3 regions of the Amycolatopsis sp. w19 genome follow, and region 3 is predicted to be linked to each of the others. Evidence: riboswitches for the same ligand, from Rfam matches in the RefSeq annotation. Region 3 holds a riboswitch; each other region holds the start of a gene.

What was found. Region 3 has a riboswitch for cobalamin ahead of ACSMFO_RS20815 (peptidase). Riboswitches for the same ligand answer to the same signal wherever they lie in the genome.
Region 1: linked by a shared signal. The riboswitch ahead of ACSMFO_RS33230 (ABC transporter substrate-binding protein) and the one ahead of ACSMFO_RS20815 (peptidase) in region 3 are both predicted to bind cobalamin.
Region 2: linked by a shared signal. The riboswitch ahead of metE (5-methyltetrahydropteroyltriglutamate--homocysteine S-methyltransferase) and the one ahead of ACSMFO_RS20815 (peptidase) in region 3 are both predicted to bind cobalamin.

Annotation. Positions count from the first base shown of each region.
Region 1 is NZ_JBPQFM010000023.1:25,965-33,537, reverse strand. Features, by position in the region: gene ACSMFO_RS33250 (DMT family transporter) at 1-72, shown strand, start outside; gene ACSMFO_RS33245 (Prokaryotic metallothionein) at 199-405, shown strand; gene ACSMFO_RS33240 (cation:proton antiporter) at 618-2,351, opposite strand; gene ACSMFO_RS33235 (class I SAM-dependent methyltransferase) at 2,701-3,444, opposite strand; cobalamin riboswitch at 3,468-3,622, shown strand; gene ACSMFO_RS33230 (ABC transporter substrate-binding protein) at 3,703-5,211, shown strand; gene ACSMFO_RS33225 (ABC transporter permease) at 5,213-6,154, shown strand; gene ACSMFO_RS33220 (ABC transporter permease) at 6,148-6,933, shown strand; gene ACSMFO_RS33215 (ABC transporter ATP-binding protein) at 6,930-7,573, shown strand, end outside.
Region 2 is NZ_JBPQFM010000002.1:497,606-505,178, forward strand. Features, by position in the region: gene ACSMFO_RS06795 (ribonucleoside-diphosphate reductase subunit alpha) at 1-2,119, shown strand, start outside; gene ACSMFO_RS06800 (ribonucleotide-diphosphate reductase subunit beta) at 2,196-3,272, shown strand; cobalamin riboswitch at 3,355-3,577, shown strand; gene metE (5-methyltetrahydropteroyltriglutamate--homocysteine S-methyltransferase) at 3,677-5,950, shown strand; gene ACSMFO_RS06810 (cytochrome P450) at 6,089-7,534, shown strand.
Region 3 is NZ_JBPQFM010000010.1:62,188-69,760, reverse strand. Features, by position in the region: gene ACSMFO_RS20835 (energy-coupling factor transporter transmembrane component T) at 1-877, opposite strand, end outside; gene ACSMFO_RS20830 (ABC transporter substrate-binding protein) at 877-1,782, opposite strand; gene ACSMFO_RS20825 (hypothetical protein) at 1,797-2,357, opposite strand; gene ACSMFO_RS20820 (hypothetical protein) at 2,362-4,797, opposite strand; cobalamin riboswitch at 4,865-4,978, opposite strand; cobalamin riboswitch at 5,046-5,194, shown strand; gene ACSMFO_RS20815 (peptidase) at 5,227-6,234, shown strand; gene ACSMFO_RS20810 (LuxR C-terminal-related transcriptional regulator) at 6,477-7,573, opposite strand, start outside.

The sequences.
Region 1 (7,573 bases), on a different contig from region 3:
TCCAACGTCCAGGATCTTCCCCACTCGGTCGTCCGCCCGGGGCGTGACCGGCACGATCAAGGTTCGACGTAGATACACAAATGACCTGCGGATCAGCCGCAGCCCGCTCCCCTACGGTTGCCGGCGCCATACGCCGGGTAGCCCTCCACCATGACGAACTGCGAAGTCTGCGGAAACGACTACTAAAAGACGTTCGAGATCCACACCGTCGACGGAGCGAAGCACACCTTCGACTCCTTCGAATGCGCGATCCACCAACTGGCGCCGATCTGCGAGCACTGCGGCTGCCGCGTGGTCGGACACGGCATCCAGGTCGAGGATCGCTTCTTCTGCTGCGCGCACTGCGCCAGGGAGAGCTCGGTCGCCGGAGGAGACAAGGCACGCGACGCCGTCGCGACGTCCTGATCGTCAGACCGCGAACCGAAGAACCGCGCCTGACGGGACGATGTCCGCGCCTTCGGCCAGCACGGCCACCGGAAGCGCCTCGTCCGCGCGACCCCGTCCGCCGCCCTAGGCGTGACTCGCGTGCTCGGAAACCGGACTCGCGTGATTGGAGACGGATCTCCGAGTTCGGTGTTCAAGCACGCGAGATCCGTCCTTGAGCACGCGTGATCCGGTCAGGAGATCGGCCGGTCCGCCAGCTGTTCGAGCCTGGCCATCTCGACGTCGAGGGCGGTCTGGGCCCGGCTCAGCGCCTCGGAGCTGTACGCGCCGCTCGACCGGGCGTGCTGGAGACGTTCGGACTGTTCGGTCAGGACCCGCAGGCGCAACCGCAGGTACTGCTCGATCTGTTCCGGGGCCGGGCGGTCGCCCGGTGACGCGGGCGGGACGCGTACGTCCGAGCGCACCCGGTCCACGACCCGGTCACCGAAGGGCCCGTTGCCGGGATCCTCCAGGCCGGGATCGTCCAAAAGGGACGTCGCCGCGTCGGCCAGTTCGGTCGTGAGCCGGACGTACTCGCGCCGCAACCGGCCCGGGTCCTCCGGCGGCACGCGCGCCGCGCGGATGACCGCGGGCAACGTCATTCCCTGGACCAGCAGCGTCGTGGTCGCCACCACGTAGGCGATCAGGACCAGCAGGGCGCGGTCCGGCGTGTCCTGCGGAAGGGTCTGCGCCGCCGCGAGGGTGATCGCGCCGCGCATCCCCGCCCAGCCGAGCACCACCCCACCGCGCCAGCCCAAGGTCTCGGTGAGCCGGAACTCGACGTCGGCGGCGGCCCGGTCGAGCCGTTTCCGGAAATGCGCCACCCGCCTCGGTGACGCCTTGTCCAGCCGTTCGGTGACGGCGGGATTCGACTCGTCGCCCCGCAGCACCGCCTGCGTCGTTTCCAGCCGGGGCTTGAACCGAGCGGCCTTCCGCTGCTCGCGGTACAGGCCGCCGACCAAGGGCCCGACGAAGACGATGCGCGCGACGATGACGAGCGCCGACGCGGCCAGCCCGATGCCGAGCGCGCGCCACACGCTCGAACCGTCGTCGTGCACCTCGTCGATGAGGGTTTTGACGCTGAGTCCCATGAGCAGGAACATCGCGCTTTCCAGCAGGAAGGCCGCGGTGCGCCAGTTGACGGCCTCGGCGAGCCGATCCGTCGCGCGCAGATGCCGCGGGGCGAGGTGACCGGTCACGAGGCCGGCGACGACGACCGCGAGCACGCCAGAGGCTCCGGCCTCTTCGGCGGGCAGGAACGCGATGAAGGGGACCACGAAGGAGATCGCGGTGTTGAGCACGGCGTTGCCCAGCAACGCGCGCACCCGGACGTTGACGATCCCGACGAGCAATCCGATCCCGACCGCCACGACGACCGCGAAGACGAACTCTCCCACGATGCCCCAGACGGACACCGACCCGGCGACCGCGGCGACGGCCGACCGCAGCAGGACGAGCGCGGAGGCGTCGTTGACCAGTCCTTCGCCTTCGAGCACGGTCAGCAGCCGGGGCGGGAGGCCGAGCCGCCGTCCCACGGAGGTCGCGGCGACGGCGTCGGTGGGGCTGATGACCGCGCCGAGCGCGAACGCGGCGGGCCAGCCGATGTCCGGGATCAGCTCGTGGAACAGCCAGCCCGCGCCCAGGGTCGTCCCCACCACGAGCAGCACCGCGAGACCGGTGATCGGCCGGATGTTCCGCCGGAAATCGACCACCGGCATGTTCACCGCCGCCGAATACAGCAGCGGCGGGAGTACTCCGGCGAGGATCAGCTCCGGTTCGACCTCGGGATGCGGGACGCCGGGCAGGAAGCTCAGGCCGATACCGGCCACCACGAGGCTCAGCGGAGCGGCCACGTTGAGCCGTTCGGAGAACGCGGCCACCAGGACGATGCTGACGACACCGAGGACGACGACGAGGGTCAGGTTCACCGGGTTCACGTGTCCTCTCGCCGGTCAGTGGCTTGCCGTGTCCATTGGACACGAGGTCAGCGGACCCGCAAGTCGGAGCCGGTCAGTGCGGTGTGTCGCGAAAGCCACCTCGCCTGCGGTGCGCGAAGCCGCCCAGGTACCGAGGCCGCCGAACGCGTCGTGAGTGGCAAAGAGCGTTTCGGTGGCGACCGACAGGGTGAAGGGGACCTTCCCCTCATCGCACGAGCGGAAAGTCCCCTTCACCCCGGCCTGCGGTCCTCATGGGTGGCAGAGTCCGAGCAGGTGTTGCGAAAGCCACTTTCGCAACGTTGAAGGTTGCGAAAGCCACTTTCACAACATCCGGAGCCCTTCAGCGCAGCGCCGCCAGGACGTAGTCGTCGCCGGACTGCCACACCGGGGCCACCTCCGCGAAGCCCGCCGCCCGGAGCAGCCTGGTGTGCTCCTGCGGGCTGAGCCGGTTGCCGTAGCCGGTCGAGATGCCGCGCAACTCTTCGGCCGTGAAGCGCTCCCTCAGCGCGGGATCCGCGGCCACCGCCGCCCACCAGGTCTTCCAGTCCTCGTTGGCGTGGACCCCGGCACGGGCCGCGCGGCGCTCCTTGACGACTTCGGCGAGCTCGCGGATGGCCGGTTGCTCGTCGTAGAGGTGGTCGCCGTTCACGAGCGCTCCGCCCGCCCTCAGCGCGACGGCGAGGTCACGGTAGACCTCGGCGAGCCGCTCGGGGCGCAGCCAGTGCAACGCGGTCGTCGAGACCGCCGCGTCGACCGGCCGCCACTTCAGCCGGCCGCTCTCGGCGAGATCGGCCCGGACGTACTCGATGTCGCTCCGCTCCGGCCGGGTCGCGCGGGCGAGGGCGAGCAGGAACGGGTCGTCGTCGAGGCCGACGATCCGTGCGTGCGGTAACCGCCGGGCGAGCCTGGTGGTCAGCGAGCCGGGGCCGCAGCCTAGGTCCAGCACCAGCGGCTCGGCGACGTCGCGGCAGACGTGTTCGACGACGTCGATCACCACGGTGAAACGTTCTTCACGGTCGGCGACATAGCGTTCCTGCTGCACGTCCCACCGGCGGACCCAGTCCGCCGCGAGCTTCTCGTCCACCGGCCTCCCCTTCGTGATCTTGATCCTGTGTAGCACACGCCGGTCATGGGTTACCGTGTGCGCCACAACGTAAGAAGGTGCCCGTCGGGGGAAGCCGGTGTGAATCCGGCGCTGACCCGCAACCGTGATCGGCCGCCGAGCCGTGAGCCGGACTGCCCGCCGGACACCGCCAACCCCAACTGTCGTGGAGTGCGGAGCGGGGTCCCGTTCACGTGCGGTCGCGCGCCCGGGACAGTGCTCGACGTCCCGGAGGTCCCTATGACGCGTCATCCGCTCACCCGTCGGAGACTGCTCGCGCTGGCCGCGCTCACGCCGTTGGCCGCCTGCGGGACCGCGCCGGCGGACACGGGCCGGTTGCGAGTGGCGTTCGCCGCGGGCGGGTCGAAGGAAACCCTCGACCCGTCCCAGGTTTCGCTCTTCGTCGACCAGGCGCGGGCCAAGGCGCTCTTCGACACGCTGGTCGCCTACAACGCCGACACCTCCTTGCGACCGCGGCTGGCCGAGTCCTGGGAAAGCGACGTCGCCGGCACGCGCTGGCGGATCCGGCTGCGGCAGGCGGCCTTCCACGACGGTCGTCCGGTCACCGCGGACGACGTGCTCTACAGCTTCCGGCGGATCGCCGACCCCGCGCTGGCTTCCTCGTCGCGGCAATACTTCGCGAAGGTGGACTTCGCCCGCAGCAAAGCGGTGTCCCCCACCGAAATCGAGCTGACGCTGACCGCGCCCGACTTCGAATTCCCGTCGGGCTGGGGCGCTCCCGGCGCGGAGATCGTGCCCGCCGGGACGACGGACTTCACCGCGCCGGTCGGCTCGGGGCCGTTCCGTTTCGTCTCGTTCACCCCCGGCGACGCGGCGGTGTTCCGCAAGAACGAGTCGCATTGGGACGGCGCGCCGAGTATCGACGAGCTGGAATTCGTGCCGGTCAACGAAGAAACCGCGCGCGTCAACGCGTTGCTGTCCGGGCAGGTCGACTACGCCCACGACCTCGCGGCCGGAACCGCGGCGCGGCTGGCGGGCGACGGACGCGTGTCACTGCTCGAAGCCAAGGGAACGACGATGCAGGGCATGATGCTGCGCCTGACGCAACCCCCGTTCTCCGACCCGAGGCTGGTGCACGCCGTACTGTCCGGAGTGGACAGAGAGGCGTTGAACCGCGTCGCGCTGGCCGGACGCGGGGAGATCGGCAACGACCTGTTCGGCAAGGGACTTCGCGGGTATGCCGCGGACATCCCCCAACGCCGCCGCGATGTGGACCTGGCCCGGTCGCTCGTCCGCGAGGCGGGCGCGGAAGGGCTGGCCTTCGCTGTCGAGACCAGCGACGTCGACCCGGGTTTCGCCACCGCGGCCACGCTGATTTCCCAGCAGCTCAAGGAGATCGGGCTCGCCGCCACCCTGAACACCCGCGCGTCGAGCACCTATTTCAGCGAGGTCAAGACCAAGGGCGTCGCCGCGCTCACCCGCACGGCCACCCTGCCCGTCCCGACGTTCCTCAACCAGCGCTTCCGCACGCGCGGCTCGAACAACGTGAACGGCTTCGGCTCGCCGGAGTTCGACGCGCTGCTGGATCGCGCCACGGCCACCGCGGACGAACGCGCCAGGCTGGCGCTGTTCGGCGACGCGCAACGGATCGTCCACGAAACCGGCGGTCTGCTCGCCTGGGGGTTCAGCACCTGGACGATCGCCGTGTCGAAACGGGTTTCCGGGGTGGTGACCGCGCCGCCGAACACCTTCGATTGGGCTCGGTTCGACCGCGCCCGGCTGTCCTGACGTGCGGGGTCACGTCGTACGACGGCTGGGTTTCGCCATGGTGCAGGCGATGTTCGTGCTGGTCGCGACGTTCGCCGTGACCGCGTTGCTGCCGGGCGACGCGGCCTCGGTCGTGCTCGGCGAACAGGCCACCGACGAGCAGGTGGCGACCGTCCGCCATCAGCTCGGGCTCGACCAGCCGCTGCTCGACCGGTTCGGGAACTGGCTTTCGGGGCTGGTCACCGGCGATCTCGGCCGGTCGCTCGTGACCGGCGCCCCGGTGGCCGACGAGATCGTCCGCCGTTTCGCCGCCACCGCGGCGCTCGCCGGGGTGACGCTGCTCGTGCTCGTTCCGCTCGCGCTGGTCGTCGGGGTGGTCTGCGGGCTGCGCGAAGGATCGCGGATCGACCGCGTGCTCACCGCGGTCACGCTGTTCCTGCATTCGATCCCCGAGTTCGTCCTCGGGCTGCTGCTGGTCGCGGGTTTCGCCGTGCACACCGGACTCCTTCCGGCCACCGCGGCCGGAACGGATCCGGCCGCGCGGCCCGAAGTGCTGGTGCTGCCGGTGATCGTGCTGGTCGCCCGGCAGCTGTGCGACGTCGCCCGGCAGCTGCGGATCGGGATCGCCGAGCAGACCCGGGGTCCGGTGGCCGAGCATCTGCGCCTGCTCGGGCTGCCCGAACGCACCGTGGTGCTGCGCCATCTCCTGCCCGCGGCCGCGGCTCCCGCCGTGCAGCAGCTCGCCCGCGCCGTCGAAGGACTGCTGACCGGCACGGTGATCGTCGAATCCCTGTTCGCGATCACCGGGCTCGGCACGGGTTTCGTCGAAGCCGTGCAGAACCGGGACATCCCGCAGGTGCAGGGTTACGTGCTGGTGTTCGCCGGCGTGGTCGTGCTCGGGAACCTCGCCGCCGATCTGGTCGCCCACCGGCTGACCCCGCGCCGGGAGCTGGTCACGTGGTGAGCCGGGCACTCGGGTGGTCGCTGCTCGCGATACCGCTCCTGCTCGCGGTGGCCGGGCCGGTGCTCGCGGGCCCCGTGGTGTCGGTCGGCGCGCCCTGGCAGGCGCCGGACGCCGCGCATCCGCTGGGCACCGACGTTCTCGGCCGCGACGCGCTCACGGTGATCCTCGCGGGCGGGCTTCCCGTGATCGGGATGACGGTCGCCGCGCTCCTGCTCGCCTATCTGGCCGCGCTGCCGCTCGGTCTCTTCGCCGCGGGGCACGGACGGCGGGCCGACGAAACCGTGATGCGCTCCCTCGACCTCGTGCTGGCCTTCCCGTCGCTGCTGGTGCTCATGGTGCTCGCCGCGACCGGGCACCGCGGGCCCGGTGTGCTCATCCCGGCCGTGGCCGTCCTCCAGGTACCGGCGATCACCCGCGTGGTGCGGGCGGCCGCACTGGCGCCCGGCTGCCGTACTGCCGTGGAAGCCCTGACCCTGCAAGGAAAACCTTGGTGGCGCATCCAGCTCGGCTACGTCGCCCGGCACGTCACCGGCCCGGTCGCGACCGACGCCGGCACCAGGCTCGGCGTGGTGCTCTACCTGCTGGCGTCGGCGAACTTCCTCGGCTTGGGCCTGCCCGCCGACTCCCCGGACTGGGCCGTGGTCATCGAACGCAACAGCGAGGCCCTCTACACCGCACCCGCGGTGGTCCTCGTGCCCGCCGCACTGCTGATGGCGCTGTGCGTCGGCACGAACCTCGTCACCGATCGGCTGCTCGCCGCCCGGCGGGTGATCGCGTGACCGTCCTGGAGATCACCGGCCTGTCCGCCCGCGCCGGGGAAACCGTTCTGCTCGACGACGTCTCACTGACCCTCGAACCGGGCCGCGTCCTCGTCGTGCTCGGCGCGTCCGGCGCGGGGAAGACCACCCTGGGCCTCGCCGCGACCGGACGGGCACGCCCGGGGATCACGCTGTCCGGTTCGGTCCGGACGGCCGGGGCCGTCGGCCATCTGCCGCAGCAACCGTCGGCGGTGCTGGACCCGGTCCGCCGCTGCGGACCGGTGCTGGCCGAACTCGCCGGGCTTCACCACCGTGGCCGCGCCGCACGGTTGGCGGCGGCCCGCACCGCCCTGGCGGAGGCGGGACTGGAGCCGGAGCTGTGGCGCCGGTTCCCGCATCAGCTGTCCGGCGGGCAGCAGCAACGCATGGCGCTGGCCACCACCCTCGTGACCCGGCCTCGCGTGCTCGTGCTCGACGAGCCGACCAGTGGTCTCGACGAGGCGAACAGGGCCGTGCTCACCGCCAGGCTCGCGGAGCTTTCCCGCTCCGGTACGGCGTTGCTGGTCCTGACCCACGACCTCACGCTGGCGCGTGCCCTGGACGGCGACGTCGCCGAACTCCGCGACCACCGTCTCCTGCCGTGCGAGGGCGTCCCCGAATA
Region 2 (7,573 bases), on a different contig from region 3:
GTACGACCGGTACTTCCAGCACCACGACGGGGTCCGCTTCGAGCTGCCGCAGGCGTTCTTCATGCGCGTCGCGATGGGCCTGGCGATCCGCGAGGACGACCGTGAGGCTCGTGCCATCGAGTTCTACGAGCTGCTCTCGACGTTCCACTTCATGGCGTCCACCCCGACGCTGTTCAACTCGGGCACCACGCGTCCGCAGCTGTCGTCCTGCTTCCTGACCACGGTCGACGACGACCTGGACTCGATCTTCCAGGCGTACAAGAACAACGCGCTGCTGGCGAAGTACTCGGGCGGTCTCGGCAACGACTGGACCCCGGTCCGCGGCCTCGGCGCGCACATCAAGGGCACCAACGGCCAGTCGCAGGGTGTCGTGCCGTTCCTCAAGATCGCCAACGACACCGCGGTCGCGGTGAACCAGGGCGGCAAGCGCAAGGGCGCGGCCTGCGCGTACCTCGAGACCTGGCACGTGGACATCGAGGAATTCCTCGACCTGCGCAAGAACACCGGTGACGACCGTCGTCGTACGCACGACATGAACACCGCGAACTGGGTGCCGGACGAGTTCCTGCGCCGCGTCGAGGCCGACGCGCAGTGGACGCTGTTCTCGCCGAACGAGACCCCGGACCTGCACGACCTCTACGGCAACGCGTTCGCCGAGCGCTACCGCGAGTACGAGGCCGCCGCCGAACGCGGTGAGCTGAAGGTGTTCCGCAAGGTCCGCGCGGTCGACCTGTGGCGCCGCATGCTGACCATGCTGTTCGAGACCGGCCACCCGTGGATCACCTTCAAGGACCCGTGCAACCTGCGTTCGCCGCAGCAGCACGTGGGTGTCGTGCACTCGTCCAACCTGTGCACCGAGATCACCCTGAACACCACCACCGACGAGGTCGCGGTCTGCAACCTCGGCTCGGTGAACCTGCTCAAGCACGTCACCCCCGAGGGCCTGGACACCCAGCGCCTCGAGAAGACCGTGCGCACCGCGGTCCGCATGCTCGACAACGTGATCGACATCAACTTCTACACGATCCCGGAGGCGCGCCGCTCCAACCTGCGTCACCGCCCGATCGGCCTCGGCCTGATGGGCTTCCAGGACGCGCTGTTCGAGATCGGTGTCCCGCTGTCCTCGGACGAGGCCGTGCAGTTCGCGGACACGAGCATGGAGCACATCAGCTACTACGCGATCTCGGCCTCGACCGACCTCGCGGAGGAGCGCGGCCAGTACCAGACGTTCGAGGGTTCCTTGTGGAGCAAGGGAATCCTGCCGATCGACTCGATGCAGCTGCTCATCGACGCCCGCCAGGGCGACGCGCTCGACGTCGACACTTCGTCCACTTTGGACTGGGCGCCGCTGCGTGAGCGGGTCAAGACCGTCGGCATGCGCAACTCCAACGTGATGGCGATCGCGCCGACCGCGACGATCTCCAACATCTGCGGCGTCGGGCAGTCGATCGAGCCGCTGTTCCAGAACCTGTTCGTCAAGTCGAACATGTCCGGCGACTTCACCGTGGTGAACCCGCACCTGGTCCGCTCGCTCAAGGAGCGCGGGCTGTGGGACGAGGTCATGGTTTCGGACCTGAAGTACTTCGACGGCAGCCTCGGCCAGATCGACCGCGTGCCGGACGACCTGAAGGCGCTGTACGCGACCGCGTTCGAGATCGAGTCCAAGTGGCTGGTGGACGCGGGTTCGCGGCGCCAGAAGTGGATCGACCAGGCCCAGTCGCTGAACCTGTACATCGCGGCGCCCAGCGGCCGCAAGCTCGACGAGCTGTACCGCTACGCCTGGCACAAGGGCCTCAAGACCACGTACTACCTGCGGGCCCGGTCCGCGACGCACGTGGAGAAGAGCACCCTGCGCGGCACCGACGGCAAGCTGAACGCGGTCTCGGCCACCCCGGCCCCCGCCGCACCCGCTTCGCCGAAGCCCGCCGCCGCCCCGGCTCCCGCCGCCTCGCCCGCGCCGTCGGCTTCCGCCGCGGTTCCGGCCGTGCCGGTGACCGCTCCTGCCCCGGCCGCCAAGCCGGAGCCGAAGGAGATGCCGAAGGTCTCGGACGTCGACTTCGTCGCCACCGAAGGCGCCGCCTGCCGGATCGACGACCCCGACTGCGAAGCCTGCCAGTAAGACATCGTCGTGAGTGGCGATTCGGGTTCTGACCCGAATCGCCACTCACGACCCCCGACTCGTGAAGTGAGCTTTCATGACCACCTTTGACGCCTCCGCCGACGCCACGGGCCTCGGTGAGATCGAAGTCGGCGCCGCCCGCATCAACGTCGACGACAAGCGGATGATCAACGCCCGCGCCGACGTCAACCAGCTGCTGCCGATGAAGTACACCTGGGCGTGGGAGAAGTACCTCGCCGGCTGCAACAACCACTGGATGCCGACCGAGGTCGCCATGCAGGCCGACATCGCGCTGTGGAAGTCGCCCGACGGCCTCACCGAGGACGAGCGCACCATGCTCAAGCGCAACCTCGGCTTCTTCGCCACCGCGGAATCCCTGGTGGCCAACAACATCGTGCTCGCGGTGTACCGGCAGATCACCAACCCCGAATGCCGCCAGTACCTGCTGCGCCAGGCGTTCGAGGAGGCCGTGCACACGCACACCTTCCAGTACATCTGCGAAAGCCTCGGCCTGGTCGAGGGCGAGCTGTTCAACATGTACCGCGAGGTCCCGTCCATTTCGGACAAGGACGCGTGGGCGCTGAAGTACACGCAGAACCTGGAGAACCCGGACTTCGAGACCGGCACCCCGGAAGCCGACCAGAACTTCCTGCGTGACCTCGTCGCGTTCTACGTGATCTTCGAGGGCATGTGGTTCTACACCGGTTTCGCGCAGATCCTCTCGCTCGGCCGCCGGAACAAGATGATCGGCATCGCCGAGCAGTACCAGTACATCCTGCGCGACGAGTCGATCCACCTGAACTTCGGCATCGACTGCATCAACCAGATCAAGATCGAGAACCCGCACCTGTGGACCGAGGAGTTCCAGGCGGAGATCCGGACGATGCTGACCGAAGCGTGCGAACTCGAGGTCGCCTACGCCCGCGACACCATGCCGCGCGGCATGCTCGGGCTCTCGGCCGAGCTGATCGAGCAGTACATGCACTTCATCACCGACCGCCGGGCGCAGCAGATCGGCCTCGCGCCGATCTTCGGCGAGACCGAGAACCCGTTCCCGTGGATGTCGGAGGCGATGGACCTCAAGAAGGAGAAGAACTTCTTCGAGACCCGCGTCATCGAGTACCAGTCCGGTGGCGCCCTCGACTGGGACTGATCACCGACACGTAGTACATGAAGGCCCCCTTCCTTGCGCCTAGGTACAGGAAGGGGGCCTTCATGTACTTCTCCTTCGCGGTACGCTCCGGAGTGCTACTGGTTCGCCCGGCCTCCCAGGCCGGTCGAGGTAACAGGGAACCCGGTGCGAATCCGGGACTGCCCCGCAGCGGTATGTGGGAACGAAAGCCGTCACCGTGCGAGACACGGTAAAGCACTGGGACATGGCGCCCCGGGAAGCGACGGCCGGTAGGAGCGAGCGAGTCGCCCACGAGTCCGAAGACCTGCCCGTGGTACGCGCGCCGACGGCGTGCGTGAGTCCGGGCCTCGTGGGATGGGCACGACCGAACGGCGGTCACTCCTGCGCGCCCCGGGCTCCGACGACAAGCTCGCGAGGAGAGAGCTGTGACCGAAATCGGCACGACAGTGCTGGGCTACCCCCGGATCGGACCGGACCGGGAACTCAAGCGTTCACTCGAACGCTACTGGGCGGGCAGGATCGGCGAGGCCGAACTGCTCGGCACCGGCCGCGCACTGCGCACCCGCGCCTGGCGGGAACTCAAGGACGCGGGACTGGATTCCGTCCCCTCCAACACGTTCTCCCATTACGACCAGGTGCTCGACACCACCGAGCTGTTCGGAGCGCTGCCGGAGCGCTTCACCACGCTCGGCCTCTCGCCGCTCGACACCTACTTCGCCGCCGCGCGCGGGGTGCAGGACGCGCCGGCGATGGAGATGACGAAGTGGTTCGACACGAACTACCACTACATCGTCCCCGAACTCGGCCCGGACACGACGTTCTCGCTCACCGGCACCAAACCGCTGGACGAGTACCGCGAAGCCCGCGCGATCGGCGTCGAGACCCGGCCGGTGCTGGTGGGCCCGGTGACGTTCCTGCTGCTCGCGAAACCGGCCGAGACGGCTCCGGAAGGCTTCCGCCCGCTGGAGCTGCTCGACAACCTTCTCGACGCCTACGTCGAACTACTGCGCCGTCTGCACGACGAAGGCGTCGAGTGGGTCCAGTTCGACGAGCCCGCCTTCGCCGCGGATCGCAGCGAACGGGAACTCAACGCGCTCATCCGCGCCTACCACCGGCTCGCGAAGGAGACCGCGCGGCCGAAGATCCTGGTCGCCGGATACTTCGGCGGGCTCGGACGCGGACTCGGCGTGCTCGCCCGTTCCCCGATCGACGCCATCGCCGTCGATCTCGTGTCCGATGAGTCCTTTGTGGACGCCGTCGCCGCCGAGCCCGCCTTACGGGACAAGGAGGTCTTGGCCGGTGTCGTGGACGGGCGCAACGTCTGGCGCACGGATCCGACCCGCGCGCTCAGCCGGGCGGCGACGGTGCTGGGCACCGCGAAGTCGGTCAGCGTGTCGACGTCCTGTTCGCTGCTGCACGTGCCCTACGACGTCGAACGAGAGGACGGGCTTCACCCGCGGCTGAAGGGCTGGCTCGCTTTCGCCAGGCAGAAGGTCGACGAGGTCGTCCTGCTCGGGCGTGCGTTGAAGGAAGAGGGCGTCGACCTCTCCGCCGCCCGCGCCGCGGCCACGGATCGCGCGACGGCGGCCGACCTGGCCGACAGCGGGGTCCGCGCCCGGCTGGAGGCGCTGCGGCCGGAGGACACCGTCCGCTCCCCCTATGCCCGGCGGGCGGCGGCTCAGCAGGCCGCGTTGAAGCTGCCGCCGTTGCCGAGCACGACGATCGGCTCGTTCCCGCAGACCACCGACGTCCGCAAGGCGCGGGCCGCGCACAAGGCGGGTTCGCTGGACGACGCGGGCTACGAAGCCGCGATGAAGGCGGAGATCGAGCGTGTCGTCCGGCTGCAGGAGGACCTCGGCCTCGACGTGCTGGTGCACGGTGAGCCCGAGCGCAACGACATGGTGCAGTACTTCGCCGAGCGGCTGGCCGGGTTCGCGGCCACCGACTTCGGCTGGGTGCAGTCCTACGGTTCGCGCTGCGTCCGGCCGCCGATCTTGTACGGCGACGTCTCGCGTCCGGAGCCGATGACCGTCGAGTGGGCTCGCTACGCGCAGGGTCTGACCGGCAAACCCGTCAAGGGCATGCTGACCGGACCGGTGACGATCCTGGCGTGGTCGTTCGTCCGCGACGATCAGCCGCTGGGCGAGACCGCCCGTCAGGTGGCGCTGGCCATCCGCGACGAGGTGCACGACCTGCAGGAGGCGGGCATCCGCGTCATCCAGGTGGACGAGCCGGCGTTGCGGGAGCTGCTCCCGCTGCGCGCGGCGGCGCACGAGGCGTACTTCGCGTGGGCGGTTTCTTCGTTCCGGCTGGCGACTTCCGGGATCGACGACGCCACGCAGATCCACACACATATGTGCTATTCGGAATTCGGTGAGGTGGTCAAGGCGATCGACGCGCTCGACGCCGACGTCACCAGCATCGAGGCCGCGCGGTCGAAGATGGAGGTCGTCACCGATCTCGGCGCGGCGGGCTTCGGCCGCGGCGTCGGGCCGGGTGTCTACGACATCCACTCGCCGCGTGTCCCCGGCGTGGACGAGGTCAGCGGCCTGCTGCGGACCGCCGTCGGCGCCGTGCCCGCCGAGCGGATCTGGGTCAACCCGGACTGCGGCCTGAAGACCCGCGGCTACGCGGAGGTCGAACCGGCCCTGCGGAACCTGGTCGCGGCCGCCCACACGGTCCGCTCCGAACTGGCCTGACCGGTCCGTGAAGGCCTCCTTCCCTACCCTCAAGGTAGTGAAGGAGGCCTTCACGGAACTTCCATCGAGGTATTGTCAAGGCGTCAATAAGGGTGCGATGGTGGAGCGGTAACCGGTCTCAGCGGGGAGATGGTCACCATGGCGAACGCCGTCGAAAAGGTCACCGGGGCGCTGCGCGAGCGGGTTCCGCCGCTCACTTCGATCCCCCTGCCGCGTTCGGTCGACCAGCGCTGGCTCGGCGCGACCTGGCCGGTCCGCGAACTCGCGCCCGCCCCGCCGGGTCTCAAACCCGTCCTCGGCGACGAGGGCCCGCCGGTCATCGGGCACGCGCTGGACTTCATGCGTTTCGGCATCGAGTTCGGCCTCAAACGCTACGAGACCTACGGACCGGTGTCGTGGATGGGCGCGTTCGGGCGCCGCATCGTCGCGCTCACCGGCCCGGAGGCCACCCAGATCGCGTTGGTGAACAAGGACAAGGCCTTCTCCCAGGAAGGCTGGAAGTTCTTCATCGAGCAGTTCTTCGACCGCGGCCTGATGCTGCTCGACTTCGGCGAGCACCATCTGCACCGCCGGATCATGCAGGCGGCCTTCACCCGGCAGCGGCTCACCGGTTACGTCGACCAGATGGGCCCGGCCCTGCGCGACGGTATCGCCGCGTGGGCCGACCGGCCGAACCCGCGGATCTACTGGTCCCTCAAGCAACTCACGCTCGACGTCGCGACCCGTGTGTTCATGGGCATGAGTTCCGGCGACGACGCGGCCGCGATCAACCGCGCGTTCGTGAATTCCGTGCGCGCGGGCACGGCCATCGTGCGGTTCCCCGTCCCCGGTGGCCGCTGGGCGGCGGGACTGCACGGCCGCAAGGTCCTCGAACGCCACTTTTCGGCGAACCTGCCCGCGAAACGGGCGAGCGACGGCGACGACCTCTTCACCGCGTTGTGCCACGCCACCACCGAGGACGGCGACCGCTTCACCGACGCCGACGTCGTCAACCACATGATCTTCCTGATGATGGCCGCGCACGACACGTCGACGATCACCAGCGCCGCCGCCGTCTACCACCTCGCCAAGCACCCGGAGTGGCAGGAACGCGCGCGCCGGGAGTCGCTCGCGCTCGGCGACGACGTACCCGACATCGAAGCGCTGGAGACCCTGACGACGCTGGACCTGGTGATCAAGGAAGCCCTGCGCCTGGTGGCCCCGGTTCCTTCCCTGACCAGGAAAACCGTTAAGGACACCGAGGTTCTCGGGCATTTCATTCCCGAAGGGACACTCGTCGGGATTTCCCCGACCGTCAACCATTTCTCCCCGGAGCACTGGACGGATCCGATGCGGTTCGACCCGGACCGCTTCGGCGAGGACCGCCGCGAGGACAAGTCGCATCGCTACGCGTGGATGCCGTTCGGCGGCGGGGCGCACAAATGCATCGGCCTGCATTTCGGGACGTTCGAGGTGAAGGCGCTGCTGCACGAGATGCTGCGGGCGTATCGCTGGTCGGTCCCGGAGGGCTACACCGCGCGCTGGGACTACGTGTCGCTGCCCGTGCCGGCGGACGGCCTGCCGATCCACCTGACGCCTCGGTGAACCCATGTCCACGATCGAGCACTCTTGGTAACTTCCGGT
Region 3 (7,573 bases):
CCGGCCGGTAACGCGTGCGCCGGACGCGTTTGCCCGCCGACCGGAATCCGGCGAGTCCGATCACGACTCCGACGGAAAGCACCGGCGCGGCCAGGTATCGGGGCGTCGAACCGTCCAAAGTGGCGTAAACACCGACGCAGACGCCGAGCAGGCCGATGATCATCAGCGTGCCCGTGATCAGCCTGGCCCGCGCTTCGACCGTACCCGCGCGGCCGTAGCCGCGTGAGTCCATCGACGCGGCGAGCTGCAGCGAGCGGGAGAGCGCGTCCTCCAGTACCGGGATGAGGATGGTGTGCAGCGTCTTCACCTTCTTCTTCCCCGAACCGCCGCGCAGCCTGCGTGCCCGCCGGACCCGCAGCACACTCTCGGCGAGCTGCGGGAACACCGACAGCGCGACGATCACCGCCGTGCCCACCTCGTACAGCGCCGGCGGCATCGCCTTGAGCAGCCGTTTCGGGTTCGCGAGCGCGTTGGCCGCGCCGAGGCAGATCACCATCGTCGCCAGCCGCATCCCGTCGTAGAGCCCGCCCAGCAACGATTCCGCGGAGACATCGCCGAAGAGCCGGATACCCGCCGCCCATTCCGGCAGCGGGATTTCGGGCAGCCGCAGGATGATCGTGGCCCCCTCGCCGCCGCCGAACACGACACGGAAGAAGACCCGGATCGCGACGATGAACGCGCCGAGGTACAGGTAGAGCCGGAACGCCAGCGCCCACGGCGCCTCACTGCGGCGGGCCACGACGACGTACCCCGCGACGGCCACGATGGTCAGCAGCAGCCACGGGTTCGTCGTGCGGGTCGCCGCGACGGCGAGTCCGAGCGCCCACACCCACCACGCGGCCGGGTGCAGATCGCGCGGCAGGAAATAGGACGTCATCAAACTCCTTGTGCGCGTTTGCGTCTGCGTGCCATCAGGAATCCCGCCACGCACAGCGCGAGCACCGCGGCTCCCGCGGCCCAGGGCGCCCAGCCGCCCGCTCCGGACTCGCGATCGATCACCGCGTTGACATCCTCGGCGTTCTCGCCTCCGGTGAACGCGACGTTCATCGACGGATCCTGCGCCTTCGGCCGTGCCGAAGCACTCGGGCGCGGTTTGGGCGGCGGCAGTGCGGCGGAACTCGGACCCGCGGCCGGAACTTCTCCGGCACCCGTCGTAGGCTGGGAGCCGTCGGCCTGCTGTCCGTTCCCCGACGGCGGTCGCTGCTGGCGCTCGCCGGGGTCACCGGTGACCGGCTTCGCCTCCTCGCGCGGCACACAGGGCTGGCTCTCCGTGCCGGGCCGTACGGCGGAGACCCGCGGGACCGGGTTGCTCTGGGTGGTGGCGTTCAAGGAGAACGACCAGCCTTCGAAACCGCCGGGGATGAAGTCACGGTTCTTGACGCCCCACTGGCTGTAGTCCCAGGCACAGTTGTTCGAGGCGTGCCAGTAGGACCAATAGGCCTGAGCCGGAGGCGTGTCGACGCACGGCTCACGGTAGTCACCGCGACCCGCGACGGGGACGGTCTCGGCCGCGGACGGGCGGTTCTCGACCCGGCAGACGAACGACTCACCCCAGCGCTGGACCCCGGCGATCTGGAAACCGGCGCCCTTGAGCGCGTCCAGCCCGGTGCCGCGGGTGGTCTGGGGATTGCAGCGCACGATGGTCGTGCCGCCGAGCTGCTGGAAGTCGACGACGACGGTGACCCCGGTGGCATCCCTGCAGAACCCCGGATATCCCTTGCTCTGGTCGACCGCGTGCGCGGACGGCGCCGTGGCGGCGATCAGGAAGACCGCCGCCACCACGGGAAGGACCCTTTTCACGGGATGGCCGGGTTCCTCGGCGTGACGCCGGGCGGCGGGTTGGTGGTCGCGGACTTGTTCAGCGAGAACGACCAGCCCTCGAAACCGCCCGGGACGACGTTGCGGTTGAGGGCACCCGAGCTGCTGTAGGTCCAGGTGGAACCGGAACCGTCGGCGTTCCAGTAGCCCCAGTACGCGCCCGCGGGCGGGGTGGTGACGCACGCTTCCTTGTAATTCGGGTTGGTCGTCAGCGGGAGCGTCTCCGTCGCGGACGGGCGCCCTTCCAGACGGCAGACGAAAGCGAGCCCCCAGCGCGCGGTGCCGGCGACCGCGATCCCCGCGTCCTGCAACGCCTTGATCCCCGTGCGGGCGGTGCCCGGCGTGGCGTTGGGCGAGCAGCGGGTGATCGTCGGGGCGGCCAGCTCCTGGAAGTCGATCACGACCGTGACCCCGGTGCGCGCGTCGGCACCGGTGCAGATCCCGGCGTAGCCCTTCGTGGTGTCGACCGCGTTCGCGGGTGCGGCGGACAGCCCGATGAGTCCGATGAGGACGGTCGTGACGGCGAGCAGTCTCTTCATGGTGTTACCCCCTTTTCTTGGTGAAACGACGAAGTACGAAGACGAGCGCGATCGCGGTGGAGAGGAACAGCACGGCCAGCCCGGCGAGTCCCCAGATCAGCCATCCCGGCCGGTCGTCGGACTGGGCGGCGGCCAGCGCCGGTGTATCGGTGCCGGCGGTCAGCGGGAGCCGGATCGCGGGTGACAGCGGGGAATCCGCGGCGGTGAGCCAAGACCGGCCCGCGACCCCTTGTGCGGCGGCCGAACTGGTCGGGAAATCGGTCTCTCCCCCGGTTCCCTTGGCGAATCCGCCGTCCTGCTGGACGAGCTTGCCCAGCGAGCGCGCGGTTCCGCTCGCGTCGAGACCGGCGGTCTGCCGCGCGGCGGCGACGGTGGCGCTGAGCGCGATGTCCACCTCGCCGCCTTCTCCCGTCACCAAGCCCTCGCCGGTGGGCCGGACGCCGAGCGCGTCCACCGCGGAGACGAACGCCGACACGCGCCGTTCGGTCCAGCCGTCCGGGCGTCTGGTCGGCGGCGCGGCATCCGTGTGCGGACGGGCGACGAGCGCGGTGACCGCGGCGGCCGTCGCGGCGAGGTCGCCGGAACCGCATTCCGCGGTGTCGAGGTGCTTCGGGAAGGTCCCGTCCGCGCATTGGCGGGAGAGGAGCAGTTCGACCGCGGGGCCGGGATCGGCGGCGGTGGCGAGGACCGCCCAAGCGTGCCGCTCGACCGTCCGATCGGCGTCGGCGAACGATCCGGTGTCGGTGAATTCCCCGTCGGTACCGCGCAGTTTCACCAGATCGGCACGCAACGGACCGGCGACGTCCGACTTCGCGAATTCGGCGACGAGCACGAGTTTCGCGAGCGGTTCGGCGTACGACGCCTGACCCTGTTCGTACGGCGCTCCGTGCGCGTAGGCCTGCACGGCTTCGGGCTTCAGCAGGAACTGCGAAGCGCGGGCGACCGCGTCCGGCTGCTGGTCCAACGCCCGCAAGGCCAGCACCACGTCGGCGGTGGCGTCGTAGTCGACGTAGGTCTTGCCGTCCTCGGTGACCTCGACGTGGTCGCCGCCGACGAGCCGGTTCGTCAGGTAGGCCCCGAGGCGGACGGCCGGGGTCGCGGTGACCGGAGCGGCGATCGCCGCGACCGTCGACACCCGGGCGCCGGTGGACGCCTTGGGCGTGATGGATTTCTTGGGCTCAGGAGCGGGCTTGTGCGGCTGCGTCACAGGAGCCGGGGTTTCCGGGACGCCGGTGGTCGGCGGCAGGACTTCGCCCTTCGCAAGCGGGTAGAAACCGACCTGCGACAACCCGAGCGAAGCCTGGGCACTCGCGCGGATCCAGGTGTCGAGGCCGCTGATGCCGGAGGAACGCGCCGCCTCGTAGGAAGCCGGGTCGTAGGCGATCGCGCCGAGTTCGCCCGCGAGCTTGTTCCCGGAGTCGGCCGCGGCGTTCGCCTGCGCGGATTTGAGGAACCGCACGCCCTTGTCCACCGCCGCGTTCGCGCCGCCTGCGTCGACGAGCGCTTGGACGATCAGGCCGGTGCTGTTGGTGTTCGGCGCCTCGGTGCCGACGCCGCCACCCCAGCCGCCGCCGGGCGTCTGGTTCGCCTTGAGCCAGGAGACGGTCTTGGCGATCGGGGCGTCGAGACCGGCCGCGCCCGCCTTCTTCGCGGCCAGCATCGCCGAGAGGGCGAGCCCGGTGGCGTCACCGTCGGTCGGGGAAAGGCCGAGCGGTTTACCCTCGTCGCAGGTCGAGACCTTGCGGCCGTCCGGAGTGACGTGGTCGCCGGTCTCCTTCGTCGGGATGTAGGAGAAGAGGACGCGGAAGTAGCCCTCGGAACACTGCTGGGTCAGCAGCCTGTCGATGGCGATCCGGTCGTTCTCTCCCGCCACGGCGAGCCCGATCACGCCGAGCGCCTGGCCGAACATGTTCGCGTTGTTGCTCACCGCGTCGGCGAGGGCGGGATCCTTGGAGTAGTCGCTGACCCGGCCCTTGTCGGGGCCCTTGCGCATGATGGCCGCATGGGTCTCTGCGACCAGGTCGTAGCCGTCGAAGGCCCGCGGATTCCGGCCGGACACCTGGGCGGCGACCATCGTCTTCGCCACGGCGCCGCCGACGATGATCTTGTCGTATCCCGCGCCGGGGGCGAGCCCGTCCCAGGTGAAGTAGTCGGTGGCGTGACCCTGGTCGTCGAGGAACTTCACGATCGGCTCGGCCCGCGCGCCTTCGCCCGCGGCGTACATCGCGAAGAGCGCGTCGAGCATCAGGCCGTGGTCGGGCAGTGAGCCGCCGCTGGGGTTGTCGAATGTGCCGTCCGGCTTCAGCTTCGTCGCGAGCCAGCGGGAATTCACCTTCGCCGCACCGGGATCGTTCGCCGCCGTCGCCGTCCCGCTGAGCGGTGCGGCGATCATGGTGACGATGACGGCGAACGCCGACGCGGCCAGGTACCCGCGGCGCATGACTCCTCCTTGCGGCATGGCGGAGGACAGCGCGGGACGCCGCAGTCACCCCTGTTTATCGCGACAGTGGTTCGTACGTCCGCCCGTTCGGTATCCCGGCTCGCCCTGCGAAGGGCCCACGGTTGCGCGACAGCGCCGGATTTCGACCGGCTTCCCCGTCACGGGCGGCGGTGTTCTGTTGTCGAGCCAGCCGAGGTTAACACCTGTTCACCTCCGGTAGGTACCACCGGCCAGTCGGTCGTGAGGATCACATGGGCACCCGGCGGTATCCCGCACCCGACCGGGGTGAGAGTCTTCAGGCGCGGTCGTGGGGGAAGTCCGGTGAGAGTCCGGCGCTGTCCCGCAACGGTGTGCCTTCCAGGCGAGCCCGGTCACCCACATCGCACGGTGTCACCGACTCCTGTCGTGGAAATGCGGGAAAGGGTTCTCATGAGACGTTTGGTTTTCGCTGTCGCCCTGCTGTGCGGCATCGGGCTGGTCGCCGCTCCGGCGGCGGCCGCGGCCACCCACGACAAGGCGGACGCCGCCGCCGGCTGGCTCGCCAGGCAGATGACCGACGGCGAACGGTTCGAGGCCGACTTCGGCGGCCAGAAGTTCCCCGATCAGGGCCTGACGATCGACGCGATCTTCGCGTTCGCCGCGGCCGGCGTGTCGGACACGAACGCGGGCAAGGCGATCGCCTGGCTCGCGAAGCCGGAGGTCACCACCGGCTACGTCGGGGGCGGCACCGAGGCCTATGCGGGCGCGCACGCCAAACTGATGCTCGCCGCGCAGATCCGGGGCAAGGACCTGGCGTCGTTCGGCGGCGTCGACTTGAAGGCGGGCCTGCTCTCGCTGCTCACGCCGTCCGGCCGGTTCTCCGACCGATCCGAGTACGGCGACTACTCCAACGCCCTCTCGCAGTCGCTCGCCCTCCTGGCGCTGGACCGCACCCCGGGCGGTGCCCCGGCGTCGGCCGTGACGTTCCTCGCGGGCACCCAGTGCGCGGACGGCGGTTTCCCGCAGAACTTCGGCGAAGCGACGTGCACGAGCGACGTCGACGCGACCGCGACGGTCGTGCAGGCCTTGCGCGCCGTCGGTGACCCCGTGAACGCCCGCGAGGGCACGTCGTGGCTGGTCACGAAGCAGCACGCGAACGGCGGCTTCGGCGTCGCCGCGAACGCGCCCAACGCCAACAGCACCGGCCTCGCCGCGGAAGCGCTGGCCGGTCATCGTCCCGCCGCCGCGGTCAAGGCGCGGGAATTCCTGCGGTCACTGCAGACCGGCTGCGCCGGCGCCGAGGCCGACCGCGGCGCGATCGCCTACGACGCCACCGGTCCGAACCCGACGACCGCCCCGCGCGCGACCGCGCAGGCGATCCTCGGCCTGGCCAGGGTTCCGCTGAGCGACCTGCACGGCGGTGGCCGCCCGCAAGCCCCGGTCCTCGCCTGCCCGTGAACCGTCCTGGATACCTACTTGTCCGGATTCCGTGAAGGCCTCCTTGAGGGACTCTGGGTCCCTCAAGGAGGCCTTCACGGCCTGGGCACACAGGTCACGGCGTGAGCGAAGGCGTGACTCGCGTGATCAGGGACGTGACTCGCGTGGCTGGAGGCCGCATTCGGGAGTTCCGCCTCCAATCACGTGAGTGGGGCCTCCGATCACGCGAGTTCCGGCTTCGATCACGTGAGTCACGGGCAGCGTCACTCGCCGGCGGCGACGCGGCGCGCGAGTTCCACGCGGGACCGCACCCCCAGTGCGGTGAAGATGTTCCGCAGGTGGTGGTCCACCGTCCGGTGGCTGATCACCAGCCGCCGCGCGATCTCCTTGTTCGTCTCCCCCGCCGCCACCAGCCGGGTGATGGCGTCCTGTTGCGGCGTGAGGCCGGCGAGCGATCGGTGCGGAGCGTCGACGGTCTCGCCCGCCGCGCGCAGCCCGGCCCTGGCCCGTTCGGCGAAGCGGGTCGCGCCGACGTTTTCGAAGCCGCGCAAGGCATCGCGGAACTGGTCGCGGGCGTCACGGGTCCGGCGATGCCGCCGCAGCAGGGTGGCGTACGCGAACCTGGTCCTGGCGAGTTCCACCGCGCCGCCCGCCCGCCGGTGCGCCTCGATGGCCGCCTGGAAATGTCGTTCCGCCACACCGGGATCCGACGCCATCAGCGCGTGACAACGGTGGCTCAACGCGAGCCAGCAGGGTTCCGCCCCGGCCAGCGTCCAGCGGTCGAACACCTCCAGCGCGGCACGGGCGCGTTCGGGTCGTCCGGCGTTGACGGCCGCCTCGACGAGTTGCGGTGTGGCCAGCACGCGGATCACCGGCTGGTCGCCGGAGACGCCCGAAGCGAGATCTTCGAGCCTGCTCAGCGCGTCGTCGGGCCGGTCCTCGGCCAGGTCCAGGCAGGCGTGCGCCCACGCGGCGACGGCGGCGGGCCTGCCGAGACCGCGTTCGGCGATGCCCTCGGCCGCCTCGTCCAGCTCCGGCGCGCGGTCGCCGAGGAGCGCGGCGGCCAACCCCAGCAGCGTCAGGTGTTCCATCCGCAGGTTGTGGGGCGCGCGCAGGCCGTCGCGGGACGCCGCCCGCGCACACGGGATCCGGTCGAGCGCGATGGCCGAAAGCGCGAGATAGACCAGCGCCCATGGCAGTTCCGCGTGGCGTTTGCCGAGCCGCGCGCGGCTCACCGCGGCCGCCGCGTACTCGTGCGCCTGTTCGGCGTGCCCGCGGGCGAAGGCCGCTTCGGCGGCCCAGACGGCTCCGGCGACGTCGGTGTCGGCCATCCCCTTGGCGACGGCTTCCTCCAGCGGGA